Thalassoglobus sp. JC818: one gene and its partner. The protein of the gene in region 1 interacts with the protein of each later gene in a pairwise test. Links are inferred from orthologs where the notes say so. Each region holds a gene or a part of one and is shown in the gene's direction. Other genes may lie near its edges. The genes, in order: sucD and sucC.

Evidence for each region.
Region 2: the proteins of sucD (region 1) and sucC interact in binary tests that used the Escherichia coli proteins (3 or more experiments, as listed by UniProt). The link is inferred for Thalassoglobus sp. JC818 from one-to-one orthologs.

Annotation. Positions count from the first base shown.
Region 1 is NZ_JBFEFI010000003.1:544,894-547,976, forward strand. What follows is about bases 1-2,760. They hold sucD (succinate--CoA ligase subunit alpha), read left to right. Parts: upstream 1-807; coding sequence 808-1,713; downstream 1,714-2,760. Other genes in these bases: AB1L42_RS09990 (DUF58 domain-containing protein), read right to left, coding at 1-600; AB1L42_RS10000 (EamA family transporter), read left to right, coding at 1,792-2,214; AB1L42_RS10005 (hypothetical protein), read left to right, coding at 2,295-2,423; AB1L42_RS10010 (fatty acid desaturase), read left to right, coding at 2,428-2,760. In the rest of the region: more of AB1L42_RS10010, read left to right, coding at 2,761-3,083. UniProt on the Escherichia coli protein: Succinyl-CoA synthetase functions in the citric acid cycle (TCA), coupling the hydrolysis of succinyl-CoA to the synthesis of either ATP or GTP and thus represents the only step of substrate-level phosphorylation in the TCA.
Region 2 is NZ_JBFEFI010000017.1:20,995-24,280, reverse strand. The notes cover bases 54-3,016. They hold sucC (ADP-forming succinate--CoA ligase subunit beta), read left to right. Parts: upstream 54-922; coding sequence 923-2,110; downstream 2,111-3,016. Other genes in these bases: AB1L42_RS23105 (M48 family metalloprotease), read right to left, coding at 2,127-3,016; AB1L42_RS23115 (hypothetical protein), read right to left, coding at 54-400. Also shown: more of AB1L42_RS23115, read right to left, coding at 1-53; more of AB1L42_RS23105, read right to left, coding at 3,017-3,286. UniProt on the Escherichia coli protein: Succinyl-CoA synthetase functions in the citric acid cycle (TCA), coupling the hydrolysis of succinyl-CoA to the synthesis of either ATP or GTP and thus represents the only step of substrate-level phosphorylation in the TCA.

The DNA of each region.
Region 1 (3,083 bases):
CAGGAAGTCCGACATCACAACGAAGAGCCCACGCTTACGAACTCGTTCGGCTGCTTCCTCCAAAGCTGCATTGATTCCTGAAGACGTTCCCTCGGGAGCAGATTCCAAACTGGTCAAGAGTCTGCGGAGTTGGCCCACTCGAAAACGGGCGGGGATGAATTCATCGACCTTGTCGGAAAACCGGAGCAGCCCAACAGCGTCTCGTTGCTGAGTGAGGAAGTATGCCAGCGTCGCAGCGAGTGTTTTGGCGTAGTCTTCCTTGGAGTATCCGAGCGATCCGTACGTCATCGAACGAGAGTTGTCGACGATGAGATGGCACCGAAGGTTGGTTTCGTCCTCGAACCGTTTGATGTAATACCGGTCAGAGCGGGCATAGAGACGCCAGTCGAGATACCGCAAATCGTCTCCTGAGGAGTATTGCCGGTACTCTGTAAATTCTACTGAGAACCCATGATATGGGCTGCGATGGATTCCGTTCATCAGCCCTTCGACGACAGATTTCGCGCGCAACTCGAGCGACTTGATCTGCATCAATGACTGGGAGTCGATATAAGACGGGGGAGGATACGGACGCGGCGCGGAACTCGAAGAACTGGGCATAGCCACACTCTCCTCGACAGGGCTTCATCAGGTCTTCACTATTGTAATGACTCCACAATTGATCCGCGAACCGATCGAACTCTTTCCGTCGCTTCCGTCCGGGTGATGACTCCTCTAAACTGCCAGTGCACTCGAGTTTCTGAGGAGCGTATTCTCAGGGATTAATCGCGCTGATTTGTATCCAGTACCCCAAGTTCAAGCGAATCCATGGCTATTCTCGTCGACAAAAATACCAAGATCATTACTCAGGGAATCACCGGTCGAGCGGGACTGTTTCATTCTCAGAAGTGTCGCGAGTACGCTACAGAACACCGTCCGGGCGAGTCTGTCCTCGTCGGCGGAGTGACTCCTGGAAAAGGGGGCGAGGAAGTCGACGGATTTCCTGTCTACGATTCCGTTGCGAAGGCAATGGCTGAAACCGGAGCGAACACCTCTCTGATCTTCGTTCCGCCTCCGTTCTGTGCTGACGCCATCATGGAAGCCGCCGATTCGGGAATCGAGTTGATTGTCGCCATCACCGAAGGCATTCCTGTGCTGGACATGGTGCGCGTGAAGAAGTTCCTGGCCACCAAACCTAACTCACGCTTGATCGGACCAAACTGTCCAGGAATCATCACTCCCGGAGTTGCCAAGATCGGCATCATGCCGGGCTACATTCATCAACCCGGTTCAGTCGGGCTGATCAGCAAGAGCGGAACCCTCACCTACGAAGCAGCCTGGCAGCTCGGAAACATCGACCTCGGGCAATCGACCGCAGTCGGAATCGGTGGCGATCCTATCATTGGAACGACCTTCATCGATCTGCTTGAAATGTTCGAAAACGATCCGGAAACCAAATCGATCTTGATGATTGGCGAAATCGGTGGAGACGCCGAAATTCAGGCGGCGGAATACATTCAAAGCAACGTCACAAAACCAGTCGCTGCGTTCATCGCTGGTAAGACAGCCCCTCCTGGCAAACGCATGGGACACGCTGGCGCCATTATCTCCGGCGGAAGCGGAACCGCTGAGGAGAAGATCAACGCTCTCGAAAAAGCCGGTGTCGAAGTGGCAGCCAGCCCGGCGGACATGGGATCTGCGATGAAGCGAGCCATCGAAAAGCACAACTCGTAGCATCGCTTCGGTTTCCAACCGAGAATCCCGGTCGTGAGTCGTCCACTGATTTTATTCAATGAGTGGAGGAGTACCGAATTGGATCGATGGGTTGTTGATGCGATTCTGGCGATGTTGTTTGCCGGTGTGACGGCAGTGATCGCAAAACAGGGACTCGAAGGCATCTCGAGTGAGCTGGGGCTTGTCGTTCGAACACTGTTTGTCCTAGTGTTCGTGATCTCGATTTGGTTTCTTCGCGTCCCGGTGCGGGATGTGAAGTCGATCACGTGGTCGCATGTGTCGTGGCTGGGGTTCTCTGCGGTCACGACTGCTCTTTCCTGGCACTTCTATTATCGAGCCATCCAGGACGGAAAAGTTTCGACTGTGGCAGTCATCGATAAGGGAAGTTTCATCGTCGCTGTGCTGCTCGCCTGGATGATTCTCGGCGAGCACGTTTCTGTGCAGACGATGATTGGGACGACGCTGATTTTCGCCGGTCTGGTCATCGTGGTACTTCAGTAAAAGTTTCACTTTCACGGAGGACGTTTGCATCTCCGTGGATGGAATTCCACGACAAGGCACTTGACGGACCGGGTTCAAACATGCAGACTCGGTACACAACACTCAATGAGGAAGTTGAGGCTGATTCCCTTGTTCCCAGCCTCTCCATGATCGCGACAGCGTGGGGCTTACCTGTTGCAGCGACATTAAAAAAGTTGCGTCGATATTGAGTCGATGCGTTCTCTCCTCAACAAACATCACCCCTTCGAGATCGGTCTAACTGACATGGAATCGGTGAGCGCGACGAAACCTGCGGACACAAACTTCAAACTCCGCTTTCATCCACGTGTCCTCGGAACTGCCGCCCCGGTGTTTCCCGGATTCGAAATTGACATCTGCGATCGGGTGACCGACGAGCAAAAACCGGATGCGGTCTGGCATCGAGATCGTGCGAAGAAAATGCTTGCTGCGCATCCGGAAATGAAGGAACTGTTCGGACCGACATTGTCGACAGGCTACTGGTGCGTCCTCGTGAGCAGTTTGCAAGTCGTCATGGCGTGGTTGGTCTGCAGCCAACCTCTCTGGGTGACCTTTGTGGCTGCCTACGTGATTGGATCGTGGATCAACATCAATCTGTTTTTGTTGGCACACGAATGTAATCACCATCTGGTCTTCAAATCAGGGAAGTGGAACCGCTGGCTGTACACGTTCACAACGTTGCCAATGTTTCTCTCGGGACATCATACGTGGTGGGTGGAACATCATGTTCACCACAACGACATGGGGGCGACGAAAGACTTCATTAAACGCCGGCGCAGCTTCTTTCTGGCGACCAAAATCAAAGACTCCATGCCCTACACTCGCGGTCCGTTGTACGACTTTTGTTCGTG
Region 2 (3,286 bases), on another replicon or contig:
TGGCTCCATTCATCGCCACTTGATGTCCGGTGACGAAGGCGATCAGAATTCCATTCGGATGGAGGTCATCGGATGATGTAAGCGTCTCGAGATCGTCCGCGCCTGCGACCGGATGGAAGTGGAAGTCTGGCGAAGCATCAGCCACGCGTTCGAAAACTTCGGTCAGCTCTTTGAGGTCGCGATTAATCGGCAAGTTGAGAACGTCATCGTCAATGGACCCGGACTGACCGATGATCAAAAAATCGACTTGGGTTTGGGGTTTGGGCAGGCAAAGCCAGATCACAAGGGCAAACAGACCAACGAGGGCAGCAATCGGAATCGCTGCGCTCGGTCGTGCTCGGGAGTTCTTGTTTGATGTCGCTCCCGCTCGCCAACTTCGTTTCCTGGACGGTGATCCCACAGCCTTCCCCAGAAGTTTTTGCCCTCAGTCAACTCGTTGAGGGGATATTTTAGTCTACAACGGTTCTCTATCGATGGTAGCAATCGGTTCAGATTGAGAGAAGGTCCGATTGCCTCTGATTCAAGGATGATGAATGGACCGGCGGCTGGGATCGATTGTCGCTTCGGGGTGCTCGTTCGAATTGTCGATTCCGGACGTTTTCGTTTACTCGCCTCAGCGTGACTGCTGGCACAGCAGAATTTCGTCCGCTATGATCCGCAACCGCAGATGTTCGCTCAGTCTGTGTGTGTAAGAAAGATCTCTAAAAACTGGTCGAAGAGGGCAAGTTGCTCTCTCCTGTGCATCCGTCTGAACGATTTGATCTGTCAATCCGATGTTTGTCCTTGAGGGGTCAGGAAAACTCGTCTGGGGAAACACAGGAAGTGATTCGAACATCCCAATTGATACTGTTTTGAAGTCTTCATCGAATCAGAGACAACATCAGGACCGGCACGATTCGGCTGCTTAAAGGAAATTGAAACCATGAAGATTCACGAGTTCCAGGCCAAACAGCTTTTTGCAACCGCCGATGTTCCGGTTCCTCAGGGAGTAGTCGTCACATCGCCTGAAGATGCAGGCAAGGCCTTCGACGAACTGGGAACTCCTGTCGCTGTTGTGAAGTCGCAAATCCATGCGGGGGGACGCGGCAAGGGACGATTCAAGCAACACCCCGATCAAGCTGGTGTCGTGTTGGTCAAGTCTCGTGAAGAAGCGATTGCCAACGCGGAGCGCATGCTCGGTTCGACACTGGTGACGATTCAGACCGGAGAAGAGGGAAAGCAGGTCAACACCCTCTATGTGGAACAGGGGCTCGACATCGCCCGTGAACTTTACTTCGGGATTGTTGTCGATCGCGAAACCGGATTGCCTTGCATCATTGCCTCGGCAGAAGGGGGAATGGCAATCGAAGAGTTGGCCGAAGAGCATCCTGAGAAAATCATTCGAATTCAGTATGACCCCGCTGAGGGATTGCAGGCGTTTCAGGTCCGAAAGCTTGCATACGCACTTGATCTCGACAAAGCGGCTCAGAAGTCAGCGATGACCTTCTTCCCGAAGCTGTGTGCGTTCTTCGCTGAAAACGATTGCAGCATGGTCGAAATTAATCCGCTCGTCGTCACAGGTAGCGGAGACCTTCTTGCTTTGGACGCGAAGGTTTCGTTCGATGACAACGCGATGTTCCGTCACAAGAACTTCGATGAACTGCGTGATTTAAGCGAAGAAGAACCGAATGAGGTGAAAGCTCAGGACGCAGGTTTGAGCTATGTGAAGCTGGAAGGCAACATTGGTTGTCTGGTGAACGGAGCTGGTCTCGCGATGAGCACCATGGACCTCATCAAGCTTCACGGCGGGGAACCAGCTAACTTTCTGGATGTCGGTGGCGGAGCAAATGTCGAACAAGTGACCGAAGCGTTCCGGATCATTCTGTCGGATGAGAACGTCAAAGCTGTTCTCGTGAACATCTTCGGCGGAATCATGAAGTGTGACACGATTGTTGAAGCACTCCTGGCCGCTTATGACAATATCGGAATCACGGTTCCGCTGGTCGTTCGGCTTGAAGGAACCAACGTGGAAGTCGCCCGCAAGATGCTGGCCGATTCTGGCAAGAAGATCATTACTGCTACAGATCTCACCGACGCAGCCCAGAAAGTTGTGGCAACGTTGAGTGCTTAATTGACAGGGATAAGTCTTACTCGGGTTCCTGCGAGTCGTCATACCAACTCGCGGAATCCGAGGTGAGGACTTCTCCCGATTCGTCTGTGGCATCGCCGGGGATTGAAGGTGCTTCTTCAACCTCTCTGGCGATTTTCTCGACGTGTCTCGTCTCCGCTGCGAGAAAAGAGTACGTCGCTGCATTGATCCGCTTTTTGGCTTCGATCAACGTTTCAGAGCCAAGGATTGGGTCGCCGAAGCGATATTCAAGTTCCGCTTTGAGCAGCGTCAGAAACGCATCTCCCGGGGCGAGTCGATCGGCCTGTTTCCATTTCTCCCGTGCGAGTTCCGGTTCACCTCGATCCATCGCAGCGGCGCAGTCGAGAGCGAAGACCGACGGAGAGTCGGGCATGAGTTTCTCAATCTCTCGTGAGCATTCGTCGACCAACTCAACCTTGCCCTGAAGGCGATAACACCTCGCGGCAATCGCTTTAGTTGAGACGTCTTTCCGCAGGTCGTCAAGAACTTCATCAAGGAGTTCCAATGCTCGGTCGAATTCTCCGCGATCGAGATACATCATCGATTGCGTGACCCAAGGATGCTTGAATTTCGGAAATTCGGCCCGCAAAGCTGTCATCTTCGAAATGGCTTCGTCTTTCTTCCCGGACATCCAGAGAGCGAGGATGAGATCGTGCCTGAGCGCAGCATCTTCGCGAATCGCTTTCGCCGATTTTTCCCCCAAAGCGATGGCGTCGTCCCAGCGACGTTGGTGCATGGCCAGACGGATCTTCGATGCTTTGGAGTGTTTGCCTTTCCAGGCTGACAGGAGCAGATATGCGAAGAAGACGACTGTGACCCACAGGATCAGGCTGGGGCCGATACTGAATTCGTCCACTGAATCTTGAAGGAACATGAGGCCGACGAGTCCGAAAACGCAAAACAGAATGAGGCGTACTGTCCATGGCTGTCGTTTCCATCCTGTGCCGTTTTGTCTGCGATGATGCTCCGCTTTGACGTCCTTTCGGAGTGCAAAATTGAGTGTCATGATCGGTGTGAGCACGACTGCGAGCAAAACAATCGCGCGCACGATGCTGCCGACACCGGTCAGTGGAAGCACTGTGATCGTCGCCATCACAGCGATCCAGCATGCGAAGGCAATCCGTGCTCCATTTCGCCGAAGTCTGGCAGTGCGTTCGG